DNA from 2 places in the Alteromonas sp. AWJ4_197 genome. Region 1 is predicted to be linked to the other one. Evidence: riboswitches for the same ligand, from Rfam matches in the RefSeq annotation. Region 1 holds a riboswitch; the other holds the start of a gene.
What was found. Region 1 has a riboswitch for thiamine pyrophosphate ahead of ACXAGC_RS12880 (TonB-dependent receptor). Riboswitches for the same ligand answer to the same signal wherever they lie in the genome.
Positions count from the first base shown of each region.

Region 2: another riboswitch for thiamine pyrophosphate. It lies ahead of thiC (phosphomethylpyrimidine synthase ThiC); the one in region 1 lies ahead of ACXAGC_RS12880 (TonB-dependent receptor).

Region 1 is NZ_JBSWWW010000005.1:265,784-273,195, forward strand. Features, by position in the region: gene ACXAGC_RS12870 (helix-turn-helix domain-containing protein) at 1-1,603, opposite strand, end outside; cyclic di-GMP riboswitch class I at 1,791-1,872, shown strand; gene ACXAGC_RS12875 (hypothetical protein) at 1,918-2,598, shown strand; TPP riboswitch at 2,722-2,824, shown strand; gene ACXAGC_RS12880 (TonB-dependent receptor) at 2,882-4,936, shown strand; gene ACXAGC_RS12885 (hypothetical protein) at 4,946-5,215, shown strand; gene pnuC (nicotinamide riboside transporter PnuC) at 5,208-5,828, shown strand; gene ACXAGC_RS12895 (phosphotransferase) at 5,806-6,633, shown strand; tRNA gene ACXAGC_RS12900 (tRNA-Trp) at 6,758-6,834, shown strand; gene ACXAGC_RS12905 (hypothetical protein) at 6,897-7,400, shown strand; gene rimI (ribosomal protein S18-alanine N-acetyltransferase) at 7,404-7,412, shown strand, end outside.
Region 2 is NZ_JBSWWW010000003.1:175,500-182,911, reverse strand. Features, by position in the region: gene thiE (thiamine phosphate synthase) at 1-984, opposite strand, end outside; gene thiC (phosphomethylpyrimidine synthase ThiC) at 984-2,867, opposite strand; TPP riboswitch at 2,963-3,076, opposite strand; gene ACXAGC_RS07400 (FeoA family protein) at 3,278-3,511, shown strand; gene feoB (ferrous iron transporter B) at 3,556-5,370, shown strand; gene ACXAGC_RS07390 (FecR family protein) at 5,448-6,587, opposite strand; gene ACXAGC_RS07385 (RNA polymerase sigma factor) at 6,584-7,126, opposite strand; gene ACXAGC_RS07380 (TonB-dependent receptor) at 7,348-7,412, shown strand, end outside.

The DNA.
Region 1 (7,412 bases):
ACAGTTTCCACAATTGCTGATTCACTGCACTGTTAAAACCCCATCTCAGTAACATTAACGATGTTGCACCATACAGGCAAACGCCGTATTCATCATTGATACGGTTAAGGAAAACGTCAAATGAAGCACTTTCGTCCCAGTGAGTGACTGCGCCGTCGGAAAACAGACATTCGTCGTGAAAAATTAGAAACAGGGATAATGTGCCAAACAGTAAAAGCTGTTTGACCTGCTCAGTTTGGTCCTCGTTTAAGCGGTTAAAACCGAACAGGCGCTGAAAGATAGTCAGGCTCAGCAGCATCGCATCAGTGAGCAGGTTAACTTTATCAAACCGGCATTGAGAGGTTAGCAACTGCTGCGCTGCGAAAATTACGGCAAGATTCCGGATATTGCCGAGCCCGAGATTCCGGCCGATTGCCTGTTCAAGATTTTTGGGTACAGAGCCATAAACCGCTCTGCTGGCCTTGCTCATAACGTGGGCCTGAAAAATCGGATCTTTTTCAATCAGGGAGATCACATCCGCCAGCGTCATTGTTTCGCAGTCCATATTCAGCAGAGACTGAATTGAATTGGGCAGGGGAGGCAGGTTCTCCACCACATTAATGAGATTACCGTTACCTTTTTGAAAACGCAGGCGGTTGCCAAGCTGGCGTAGCTGTCCTGCACTGATCCCGGCATGTTCCTTAAAACTGCGCTCAAAGGATCGGCGGTCAGAGAAGCCAAGGCGGGCGGCGGTGTCTTCCGTTTTTTCGCCACTGAGTAACCGGTGACATGACTGGTCATGAATGTACTCTTTGAGTAATGCGCTGAAGGAAATTGACTCTTGCCTTAACTGGCGACGAAAAGCGGACTCCGTCTGACCGAGTTGCGTCGCTACCCATTCCGAACGGATCCGTGCCGGGCTCGGGGCTTTGAGAAATGCTTCTTTAACCTGCTGTTTTAACGGCAAATCATTGCTGGTGTCGAGGTTTCCCGCCAGCATTTTTTTAATCGACTGAGAATAGTAAAACGACGCCTGTGTACGCCACTTACTATTAAAAACCAGGCTTACAACGACTCCCTCATGTCTGATATCTCCGCTGCTGACTGGCTTTAACAGGCTTACCAGATGTTCGCCGGATGGCGGTAAGGTGACCGTGGTGAAGTCGAATTTTCTGCCGGCGAGGTGACGACACAAAGCGAGGAGAAAATAGCAGCGGAATTCAGTAAGAACAGGGTGTGATGACGGCTGAAACCGGAGACAGGTTTCATTTCCGTCAGTTTTTACGGTCAATGCTGCACTGTTGCCCAGAATATAGTGGTAGTGTTTCCCCAGTACATGGAGTGCGTCATCAATATGCTTACTGGCCGTGAGATACACCACCAGATTACTCATTTTGTTGAAATCAAGATAGCCAATCAGGGAGCGGCCAATTGTCTCATATTCACTGGCAGGACAAAGAGAGTGAAGAATAGACGCCAGCCCGTCATCGTCCATTTTCTCATTTTCTATTTGTGTGACGCTTTCGAGCATCGTTGTGTCATATTCGTTATCAAGTCCGTTATCCCTTCTCAGACTCAATAAAGCGCGGATGACTGCCGACCAGAAAAAACCGTGATACTGCACGTTTGCTCCCTATACCGGATCCCTTCAGTCAAGGATATAAGAATTACCTGTGGCTTGACAGAAAAAGGGTGAATTTTGTGTTGGTACAAATTTGTACCGGATTTCGTTCAGAAGTGTCCTGTTTTACTTGCGGGCCTCTCCCTATCATTACAACCGTCGACTCATTGGTGGAAACGTCACTTCCACAGAGTAGATTTGCCAAACCTGTCGTGAGGCAGGGACGGAAAGCCACGGGTCTTATACCGCCATAAGACAGCCGGGTTGCAGTGAAGTTGTTTAACTATTTTCAGGCACACACTGCTCAAGGAACATAAATGAAATTTAGCATCAAAACTGCAGCCCTGCTAACCGGCTTCTGTGCGGCATTCACGGCTAACGCCAACATTATCAGCAGCTACGATATTGACTTCGCAGCCCAGACTTTGACTGCACATCAACAAAGCGGCACGTCTAACTACGGAACATGGACAAATAATGGCAGCGTACTGAACCTGCGCGAAAACAGCTGGTTCACACTAAATCTGGATGATGCTTTCGGGATCCAGAGCCTGGATTTAGACAATTCTGCTTCAGATATTTTGTTGTCATTTGAATTTCGTATGACGCCGGGCAACAACAATACTAATGCAAACCCTTACTCTGAGATTGGCGGGATCTGGCTGGCAGATTTCTCTGCCGGTGAACAGAATAACGATGCCAGCCGCACGTTTGCTCTGGGTGGCACACAGAATTTCGGTCTGGATGACTTTACTTATACCAGCGAACCAGCCTGGGAGACCTTCTCTATTACTCTGGATGATTACATGTCAGGACTTATTACCGACATCGTATTCATTAACGATTGTGATGCAGCCAGCGGTTGCGGAGATATGAAGGTTCGCTTCCGGAATGCCTCTATTACAGAAGTCAGTGAGCCAACCGCCATGTCACTGATCCTTCTGGGAATAGGGTTTATGGGATGGCGCACAAGACGCCAGAATCAGAAGGTCGCCTGACCTTCATTGCCCGCCACGTCACATCGCGGGCTTTTTTATTGCTTTTTCGGGGCTGCCGGCAACTTGACTAAGTCACTGAAGTTGTTAGACTGCCCTCGCTTAATTTGCGGACTCCGTAATAAGCATTAGGCCAAGGGGTGCCGTCTTTACGGCTGAGATCCATTCCATGGGAACCCTTAAACCTGATCCGGATAATACCGGCGTAGGGATGGTGATAAAAGCAATCTGAAAACCTCAATACCTGCCGTAAAGCCGGATCTTTTTGATGATTAAAGAGATCCTAATGAAAAAAAACGCAATCCTTCTCGCACTACTTGCACTGCCTGCTTTTGCTGATGACACAGCAGACATCGAACGTATTACCGTCAGCGGTGATTTCCGCACAGCGACTCTCGATCAACTCAGTGCCAGCGCTTCTGTGTTATCAGGCAACCGCCTGGACAGCCGTCAGGCTACCTATATTGACAACGTATTAAGTATTGCGCCGAATGTGAATTTTGCGGCCGGAGCATCCCGCGGACGTTTTATTCAGATCCGGGGGATTGGTGAGCGCAGCCAGTTTGCTGAACCGATTAATCCTTCAGTCAGTTTCCTGGTCGACGATTTTGATTTCTCCGGTCTTGCTGCAGCAGGTGTACTTTTTGATACACAGCAGGTAGAAGTTTACCGGGGACCGCAGGCGACAGTCTTCGGAACCGGTGCCCTGGCTGGTGCGGTTAAGATTGTCAGCAATGCCCCCTCAGAAGAGAGTGACAGTCATTTTGAATTGTCTGTGGGAAACACATCTTTCTTCCGCGCTGAAGGTGCCCATGGCGGACAAGCGTCTGATTCTCTGGCCTGGCGTGCAGCATTTGTGCACAACAGCAGTGACGGTTTTATTGAAAATGACTTTTTGGGTGCCGACGATACCAACGGGATTCATGAGAATGCAGTAAGGCTGGGCACACTGTGGGATGTGACTGACAAAACATCCGTTGCGGTGGATTTACGCTGGTACGATATCAATAACGGTTACGATGCTTTCTCACTGGATAACAACCGTCACACATTGTCTGATGAACCCGGCTTTGATGAGCAGGAAACTAAAGCGGTCAGTGCACATATCAATCATGAAACTGCCGGAGGTTTGCTGGAAATCATTGCGACTATGGCCGGTCATGATATCGCTTACGGCTACGACGAAGACTGGACCTACACCGGTTTCCACCCCTGGGGCTATACGTCCTTTGATGCATATTACCGGGATGTTTCCCAACAATCTGCCGAGGTGCGTTTTACTTCTGCAGAAGATAAAAAAATCTTCAATGACACTACGACCTGGGTTATCGGCGGCCGCATCAATCAGAGTGAACAGGATCTACTGCGTCAGTATACTTATGCTGACGGCGACTTTATCAGTACTTTCGAACCGCAGACAACAGCGGTTTACGGTCAGCTTGATACACAGCTGACTCCGTCTTTATTGCTGACGTCCGCGCTGCGTGTTGAAAATTATGCCTATGATTATGCTGATAATGCGCAGGTTGTGTACGACGATGACACGACCATGACCGGCGGCAAACTTGCACTGACCTGGGATATGGGAGGGGACTACCTGTATGCCAGCGTATCCAGAGGCTACAAAGGTGCCGGCATTAACTATGATGAGCAGGTTAGCCGCGAGCGCCGCTTCTTTGATGCGGAATACAACTGGAACTATGAGGCAGGCTACAAAGGCAAATTGTTTGTTCCTGAATTGACAGCCCGCGCAGCAGTTTTCTTCATGGAAAGGGAAGATACCCAAATCAGCGATTTTGATGTTCAGGAACGTGAAGACGGTTCTGCCGCCTTTATCGATATTACGGCGAATGCCGATGTGGGCACAAATAAAGGGGCAGAACTGGAGCTTTCCTGGCAGGCAACGTCGTCCTGGACAGTGCAGGCCAGCGCCGGTTACCTCAGTGCCACCTTTGAAGGTTACGAGACAGCCGACGGTGAATATGTCAGTAAGCAGCGTCAGGCTCAGGCACCCAGATATACAGCGAACCTGTTCAGTGAGTTGTGGCTGACTGATTCTCTGGTATGGCGCGCTGATATGGACTTTAAAGACGAATACCGCTTCTCTGATGGCCATGATGAAACAGCGCCGGCCACAACGTTGTACAACACAGATATCACCTGGGTAAAAGGCATGTTGCGCACCACACTGTGGGTGAAGAACGTGTTTGATAAAACCTGGTACACCCGCGGTTTCGGTGGATTCAGTAACGACCCCCGTGATTACTATGAGTTTGCTGAACCTTATTATCAGTTAGGTGACGGCAGACAGTTCGGCGTCACAGCCCGTTTTCAATTTTAAGGAATCTCTATGCAGGTCATGGTTGAGTTATCTCTGTATCCTCTGGTGAATGAATACATTCCACCCATAAAGTCGTTCATTGACAGACTGAACAGTTACGACACCCTTGATGTGACGACCTGTTCTACCAGTACACAGGTCACCGGCGAGTATGCCGACGTTATGGCGGTACTGGGGAAAGAAATGCAGCGCACCCATGAAGAAGTCGGGCAGGCCATTTTTGTGGCCAAGTTTCTGAACTTCGATGTGATGCAGGCCCGTAAGGATCAGGATGACTGATTTCATCCCGCATTTCTTTGAACAGATAGCCGCGACATCACTGGCCGAGTGGGTTGCTGTGGTGCTGGCGCTGGCCTATGTCTGGCTGGCTGCCAGGCAAAACCGCTGGTGCTGGCTTTGTGCATTTATCAGCACGGCTATTTATACCTGGCTCTTCTGGCAGGTCACACTGCCGTTTCAGGCCATCCTGAATCTGTATTACATGGTGATGGCAGGATACGGGTATTATCAGTGGAATCGTCAGGCTGCCGGCGACGACCGGGTGCATTCCTGGCCATGGTATACCCATGCCATGCTGGTGCCGGGACTACTCCTGATTGCCTGGGGCTTATCCCTCTGGGCACAGGGGCAGTTCAACAGCGAACATCTGCTGCTTGATGCAAGCATTCAGGTGGTCAGTGTGGTGACTACCGTGATGGTGGCCCATAAGGTTTTACAGAACTGGTTGTACTGGATAGTGATCAATCTGGCTTCAGCTTATCTTTACGCACAAAGCGGCCTGATGTTGTCAGCGTGTCTGTTTCTGGGATATGTCGGATTTGCCGTATTTGGTTATGCACAATGGCTGAAACAATGGAAGATGCAGGAACATGACGCCCGCGCTTATCGTTAAAGCGTTAGCAGAGCCGTTGAAGCTTAGCGGTAATGCCATCTGTGAATCACGGCAGGGCGGGGATGTGAACCGCCTGTTCAATATCACTGACGGTGAGCGTGAGTTCGCTGTTAAGTGGTCTGCCGGTGATAGTTTTACCGGTGTAAACAAACATGCTCAGTTTACGCTTCAGAGCAGCCTGTTCCGTCAGGGCATTGCGCCTGAACCTGTGTGGCTGAGTCCTGACTGCACGCTGTGGGCAGAACGCTGGGTCACCACGGATGCGGAACCGGCGAACAACGCAAACAGTGAAGACAGCATCATTCTGCTCGCCGTTGCGTTACACACCATTCACTGTACAGCTATTGACGCGCCACCTCTGTGTCTTGAGCCCAGACTGGTGCGCTATTTTGAAAGTGCAGATCTTGAGAGCAGTCATCCCCTGGCTGAAGCATTGAGAAACGTGATTGATTCCGGTGATGCACAGCAGCCGCCTGCTGAACAGGCGGTGCTTTGTCACAACGATCTGTCTTTGCCGCACATTGTGAGAACCGGAGCCGGTGGCGCTAAACCCGTTATCGTAGACTGGGAATATGCTGCCAGCGGCAATCGTTATTTTGATGTGGCATCCTGTGCTGCGATTAATCAGTTAAATGACGAAGCCGCTTTGCGCTTGTATAAACACTACGCCGCTTTAAGCGGGGCCGCTGAAGAGAAGGTCATCTTTGCCTGTGAACAGCAGCGCCGGGTGGTAAATGTCACTGCTGCCCTCTGGCAGGCAGCACTGGAAACCACTAACCGGCAGAAGGGGAGTGAACCGGAGTAACAGCCATACTGTGCGCTTTTTGTGCGTATTGTGCGAATGCCAGGCAAAGGCACTGGTTTTGCTGTTTTTTTGCCATAAAAAGGCTTTACCTTTGTTAACGCATACGTATAATGCACAGCGCGCTAGGGGTGTAGTTCGAATTGGTAGAACAGCGGTCTCCAAAACCGATGGTTGGGGGTTCGAGTCCCTCCACCCCTGCCACTTTTCCTCTGAGTAAGTTATAGTGTTCCTACTTTCTTCCACTCAAAAGTAAATCCATTTTCATGACGTCCGGTTTAAATCCATATCAAATTGCTGTTCTTCAGGAAATGGGTATCTGTGTATGGCAATCTCAGGCTGTATCACAGACTCAGGCAACATCTGCTGCCGGTAACAGTCACACTGCTGAACTAACGCCTTCCGGCGCTGCCGTTCCATCTCAGTCTTCTGGTCAACCCGCCGCAAATGGTCAGGCCCGCATTGCGCAGCTTCGTTCCATGCTGGGAAATAAACCGGATAAAAAACCATCTGCCCCGGAAAAAGTGCAGGACAATGAAGCAAAACCGGCATCACCGGTGGTTGAAACCATTGATCCCCGCAGCTTCGGAACTGCCGGACAAGACATCTTGCAGGCGTTGTCTCTGTTTCACGATGCAAAGTCTGTTCGCTGGCAATATGGTTCAGAGTTGTCCCTGAATAATAATATTCTTTCATTACCTTATAAAACTGCGCCATCAGACGCTGCGGAAAAGCGCCGTCTGTGGCAGATCATTTGTGCCGGTCAGTAAGTGATGCCGTCG
Region 2 (7,412 bases), on a different contig from region 1:
AAGGCGCTGCAGCCATTCAAGGCTGTCGACCACCGGGTAAAGCCCGGGCGCAGAATCCAGCAAGTTAGGGAAAGAATAGTTATTCTTTGCCGGTATCAAGCCTTCAAAAACTGCCGGGAAGTAGGGAAGCAGTGAGGCGGGAAGCGACGGGGCCTGTTGTTCAACGAGCATCCCACGTTCAGACGGTGGGCGATGAAGGACAGCCGTTTCAGTCAGAACAAGCTCAGCCTGTTGCCAGGCTGCGGCAACCACAGCTGCGGCCAGCGAAACCGCATCTTCGGTAAAGTATTGCTCAGCCAATGCACCGGCGATAGCCGATGCAAGCAGGCAACCGGAACCCCTTAAATCAAAAGGCTGCCGTGCTTTGTGCACAAAACGCCGGACGTTTTCTTTGCTGTACAGCACATCACAGATTTCCGCCGCGTTCCCGGAGTCGGGCCGGAGCGATGACTCTGGTCTGTGACCGCCTTTTACCAGTACCTGATCGCAGCCGGAAGCGATAAGCTGATGGGCTGCTGCCAGCTCATCTTTGGCTTGCCGTAACGTAAAGCCTGTCAGCCAGGCCAGTTCACCATAGTTCGGCGTGATGAGCGTGACGTAGGGCAATAGTCCGGCGATAGCATCAAACGATAATTCACCGAGCTTACTCTTTGATGATGTCTGTAATACAGGGTCCCAAATTACGGGAATTTGCGGATATTCAGACAGTTTCTTAATAAGCACACGGATCTGTTCATCATTCGCCAGCGCACCCACCTTTATCACCGCAGGGATCTGCGGCTGAAAAGCGACTTGCAGTTGTGCCGAAAATGACGCCGGCGATACCGGAGAAACGTGCAGCACGCTGTCATGAGTTTGCGCGCTGACCAGCGACACCACATTGAGCTGGTGGACAGCAAAACATTGCAGCGCACGCTGGTCCTGCTGTAAACCGGCGGCGCCGGAGCTGTCGGTGCCGCCAATGGTTAAAACACGGGGTAACATTATTCGCCCTCAGCAACGGCAGCATCAACGTAGAGAGCGCGGCCGGAGGCAGAAAACTTCTTCGCCATATCGGCCATGCCCTGTTGCTTCGCTTCTTCCGCCTGTGCATGGTCACGGACTTCCTGAGAAATCTTCATGGAGCAGAATTTCGGACCGCACATGGAGCAGAAGTGCGCCACCTTGCTTGAAGCTTGCGGCAGGGTTTCGTCGTGATAGGCGCGGGCGGTAAACGGATCCAGTGCCAGATTAAACTGGTCTTCCCAGCGAAACTCAAAGCGGGCTTTCGACATGGCATTGTCGCGTATTTGTGCGCCGGGGTGACCTTTTGCCAGGTCTGCTGCGTGGGCGGCAATTTTGTAAGTAATCAGGCCCTGCTTCACATCTTCTTTATCCGGCAGGCCAAGATGCTCTTTGGGGGTGACGTAGCAAAGCATGGCACAGCCATACCAGCCAATCAGTGCTGCGCCGATCCCGGACGTGAAATGGTCATACCCCGGGGCGATATCCGTTGTCAGCGGACCAAGGGTGTAAAACGGTGCGCCATGACAATGAGATAACTGCTCATCCATGTTCTCTTTGATCAGGTGCATAGGCACGTGGCCCGGACCTTCTATCATCACCTGAACGTCATATTCCCACGCGATAGCTGTGAGTTCGCCTAAGGTGCGCAGCTCGGCAAATTGTGCTTCATCGTTGGCGTCTGCAACGGAACCGGGGCGCAGACCGTCACCCAGTGACAGGCTTACGTCATATTGAGCGCAGATTTCACAGATTTCGCGGAAATGTTCATACAGAAAACTTTCCTGATGATGATACAAACACCATTTCGCCATAATGGCACCACCACGGGACACGATACCCGTAACGCGCTTAGCGGTTAACGGTACAAAGGGTAAGCGCACGCCGGCATGGATAGTAAAATAATCCACCCCTTGCTCTGCCTGTTCAATCAGGGTGTCACGAAAAACCGGCCAGTCGAGATCTTCAGCGACGCCATTGACCTTTTCCAGCGCCTGATAAATGGGCACTGTGCCAATGGGCACCGGGCTGTTACGCAGCAGCCATTCACGGGTTTCGTGAATATTGCGGCCGGTGGATAAGTCCATGATGGTGTCTGCGCCCCAGCGTGTGGCCCAGACCAGCTTTTCCACTTCCTCTTCAATGGACGAGGTCACCGCGGAATTACCGATGTTGGCATTCACTTTGACCAGGAAGTTTCGTCCGATAATCATCGGCTCAGCTTCAGGGTGGTTGATGTTGGCCGGAATAATCGCCCGGCCTTCTGCGACTTCACGGCGCACGAACTCGCCGGTGATTTCCGGTGGTATGTTTGCGCCGAAGGCTTCTCCTTTGTGCTGCTGGTTCAACAGTTCATTTTTGATCGCAGCGCGACCCATATTTTCGCGGATCGCGATGTATTCCATCTCCGGCGTCACTATGCCCAGGCGGGCATAGTGCAATTGCGTTACTACCTTGCCGGCAGCGGCTTTACGGATGGTATTTTTCGCCTGAAAACGAATAGATTCTGAGGTGATGTCTGCATCCCGCGCCTGCGTATAGGATGATTCAGATGCGGCAATGGCTTGCGTATCGCTTCGTGCGTTAATCCACTCAGCGCGGCAATGCGGAATGCCTCTGGTCACATCGACTTCACAGGCCGGGTCGCCAAATACACCGGAGGCGTCGTATACGGGAATATCCGGATTGATTTCTTCTTCCTGTTCGCTGATGCGGGTAGGAGACTGGGCAATCATCCGCATGGGCACACGAATGGACGGGACAGATCCTTCCTCGTACTGGCGGAAAGAATTAGGAAAAGCTTCACCTTTCAGTGATTGTATAAATGTTTGTGCCTGCTGGCGTTTCTCGCGTCGTGTTGACATAGCATTTGTTCCTTTTCGGGTGATAAATGCTTGTCAGGAGTGAGTACACAAGGGGCAACACCGGCAAACAGACGGTCGTCTGTTGTGATGGTGGAACGGTGTTGCTGCTTGTTCCCTTCGCAGGTATTAGCCTGATCAGGTTCTACGGATCCCGCAATGCGGTCTCAGCTTGCTTTCATGTGAAAGACGAAGCACTCCGACAAGTTCTGTTTTTACTATAATCATGGATTAGAAAAGAAAACAAGCTTTGTCTTAACGACAGAGTTGGGGCTTTCAACGTTGCAACGCAGAAAGTATCTGGTTCATATCTCCACTTTCTTGTACTCTTCCAACAGATTTTCAGGTCCGGAGCACCGGATTTTGCTGTTCGGTAAAGAATAGGCAAACAGCACTTACTACAGAGACATCCTATGACGTTGTGGGAACTTACTACCAAACAGCAGGCGTTAATCAGCTCGGTTAATTCAGACCTGGCTGAGAATGTGAAAGAGCGGCTTTCTGAAATGGGCATTCAAGTTGGCAGAGATATTCAGTGTGTCAGAAAAGGCCCGCTGGGTGGGCCAATCGTGATGCAACTGGGTGGCAGTGTGTTTGCTATCGAAGAAAATCTCGCCGCACAAATCGAAGTTGAAGTGCGTAACTAACGCTCACTTTTCCGCTGTCGCCAGTAACAGGATACCTCTTTTTCATGCAACGCATTTTAATGGTCGGAAAGCCCAATTCCGGTAAGAGTCTTTTATTCAATCAATTAACCGGTCTGCGACAAAAAGTCGCTAATTATCCCGGTGTTACCGTGGAAGTTAAACGGGGTCAATGTCAGGATTTTGAAGTGGTGGACTTGCCCGGCACTTATACGCTTCGTGGCCTGAGCCGTGATGAAGAAATCGCAATTAAAGAAATCACCGCATCGGTAGAACGTGACGATACCTCTCTTGTGGTTTGTGTACTTGATGCCACCCGTTTAGAGCGCAGTTTAGTGCTGGGGCTGCAGGTGCAGAAACTGGCAAAAGCCAACAATAAAGCTGTACTCTTTGCCCTCAACTTCATCGACGAAGTCCGCAGGATCGGCGAAGATATCGACACAGAGACGCTGAGTAAAGAATTGGGTAGTCCGGTAATGGCACTGTCGGCAAGAACCCTGGACGGGTTACACGAATTTAAGCAGACCATGCTGTCTGTTGCCAGAGCGCCGTCAGGTCATGTCCCGACGACATCCCTGGCAGAAGGGGAGTCCGCGGTAAACCAGAGTCAGGCACTGGCTTCAAAGTACGGCCTGCAACTGGATGTTGTGCTGAAAAATCAGAACAGCTTCGACCGCTTCCTGTTAAACAGCTGGACCGGCTCTCTGGTATTCCTCGGCGTCATGTTCGTACTCTTCCAGAGTATTTTTACCCTCGCAGCCCCCCTGATGGACGGCGTGGAAACGCTGATCGGCAGCGTTGCTGAAGGTGTCAGTGCCATTACGCCAGAAGGTATTGTTACCGACTTTTTTAACGACGCCATATTCGGCGGCTTAGGCTCTTTCCTGGTGTTCGTACCGCAAATTATGGTACTGACCTTCATTATCGGCTTGCTGGAAGACAGCGGTTATCTTGCCCGCGCGGCGCTGATGTGTCACCGCCCGTTGAGCGCAGTGGGTTTATCAGGCAGAAGTTTTATTCCTTATCTTTCGGGTCATGCCTGCGCCATTCCTGCCATCATGGCGGCCCGTACTATCGAGTCGCCGCACAAGCGCCTTATCACCATGCTGACCATCCCGCTGATGTCCTGTTCAGCCCGTTTGCCGGTTTATGCCTTGCTGGTTGCGGTACTGGTGCCGGAAGACGGTACTTTCCTGGGCATTTTTGGTCTTCAGGGGGCTGCCTTCTTCGGCCTGTATTTCTTCGGTATTATTACGGCCCTGATTGTCAGCCAGTTTCTGTCGCGCTTCTTACCGGGAGATCTGGAAGAGTCAGACATGCCGTTCATTCTTGAATTACCCACTTACCGTTTACCACACTGGAAGCCATTAACCTTCCGTGTTATCGACAGCGGGTTGCAGTTTGTCCGCCGCGCTGCACCGATTATTTTCGTGGTGTCGGTGGGGATCTGGATCCTGGGTTATTTCCCAATGGGTTCTACTCTTGAAAACAGCTGGCTCGGGCAAATCGGCCATGTTATCCAGCCTGTATTCGAGCCGATGGGTCTGGACTGGCGTTACGGCGTGGCAATACTGATGTCGTTTCTCGCCCGTGAAGTATTCGTCGGTGCGCTGGGTACATTGTTCGGTATGGATGACGCTGAAGACAATGTGAATGGTCTGGCCGAACGTATTCAGGCTGACGGACTGACAACCGGCGCCGGCCTTGGCCTGGTGCTGTTCTACGTTGTGGCGCTGCAATGTGTGGCAACCGTTGCCATGCTGAAAGGTGAAACCGGCAGTAATAAGCTCGCATGGGGCCTGTACGTCGGATACGGTATCCTGGCCTATGTTATCGCCGTACTGGTGAATATGTTGTACTGATAACGGGTAAACAGCACGTTATTAAGTGTGCTAACCAAAGAGCGGGGAACTTGATGAGGTGCTGTTTACACCAACCGTTAACGGTCATACACCGTAACTTTGTTTATATCTGTTTTTTCGATTCTTGCTTTGCCTGAACTTTCTAAAAAATTCAGCAGAGACATCGGGTCATTGGTTTCAAATACACCGGTTACAGACATACCTGATAAGTCCGCAGAGGCGATGGTGACCTGCAATGCATTATAGCGATTAAATTCGCGAACTACGTTATCTAAACGGTCGTTCCGGAAAATCATTTCTCTGGATTTCCAGGACGTCTCTCTGGCTACATCCACCGATGCTTCTGTATGAATATTACCATTGTCCTGAAGCACAGCTTTTTGTCCCACAGTCACCAGCAGAGGCCTGTCTTTAGTTAAGTCCGGTGCAGTAAAGTCAGTCAGCTTGATGCCGGTGGAGCGAAACGGAATCAGTTGTTCTTTTTTCGCTTCTCTTGCCAGTGCGACTTCTCCGGTAAGCACTGTCAATGCAACACTTCCGGGTTCACTGCGGACGTTAAATTCGGTGCCCAGCGCCTGAAACATTGTGTCGTTAACCCAGACCCTGAAGGGCTTTTGAGGATTATGTGCAACTTTGAAAATTGCTTCTCCCTGATGCAGGACGATGTTTCTGTATTTCTGCGTATAGTTAATATCTACAGCAGTCAGCGTGTTCAGGTAGATAATCGAGCCATCTTCCAGCGTGATGCTTCTTTGCTCGCCCAGTGATGTTTTGTATTGTACAGGCTGATTTTGCGCGACAGGCGTTTCGCCGGCGCTTTCAACCGGCAGCATCTGATAAGCGAAAATAGCACCAGCCAGCAGACAGGCAGCAACCGGAAGCCAGCGGGTTTTCCGGGGGCGTCCGGACGTTTCGTGATCCGAATTATTACTGGTCAGGTTCTGATGTTGAGTGATAGGAGTCACCTTACTGCCCGCTGCTGATTCTACCTGAGCGAGTAATTTGTCGACGGATAACTTTTTACCCTGATCAACATCTGACATCAGATCCAGCAACACGCATGCGTGGATAAATTCCTCCACGTGAGCAGGTCCCATCAGCAACCAGTGCGTCAGTTCACGGCGATCTTTTTCGCTCAGTTCTCCATCGTCCAGCAATACCGCCCAGTAGCTAGCTTGTTCAATGATCAGAGAATTAGATTGTTTAACCATATTCATGATGCATCACTCGCAATTTGCGCTTTGCGACATTCTGTCATAGCACGGGTTAAGTATTTTCTGACGGTGTGAATAGAAATTCCCAGTTTTTCTGCAATTTCCGCATGATTAAGGCCATCGCGCTTCCTCAGCAGTAATACTGACTGATAAACAGGTGGAAGTGTAACTAGTATTTTCTCCAGTTCTTGTATAGCTTTCTGCCGCTCAAGTTGCAGGTGAGGGTCTTCATTGCCGGGAAAATTTTCCAGACCATCAGTAAGAGGTGTTTCATTTTGAGCAATCCGCTCATTCTTTGAACGCATTTCATGCACAAGATTTGCGGCAATACGAAACAAGTAGGCTTTGGGTTGTTCTATGAGATCTTTTCTTTCTACATTCATCAGCCGCAGGTAAGTCTCCTGCGAAAAATCCTGAGCCTGCTGATTGTTATTCGAACGACGCATGAAGAAGGCAAACAGTTCCTTATAAGAACTGTCGTAGAGCCCTTTTACAAAGCTGCTGCATTTACTCTTTTTATTCGTCGCAGTGTGGTTGCCCATAGAGAAAGATGTCTTGTGCCGGAATTCAGAGGGGAAGATGAATTAATACTTATCAAAATCAGATTAAAACTTCGCGGAAGTTTCAAGATAAAAAAAATAAGTACCTAAATCCAGCACTTTCACACTCTTTATTTATTAGTGGGTTTTCTGCCCGCATAAATAAAGGCTTCGCAACGAAGCCAATGATAATTATATGTAGTACGGATATAGGAAATACAAGCATGAGAACTCGTGTCCCCAAATTTAAGAAGAAGCCAGTCGTCTTGTCAGTGATGCTGTCACTGGC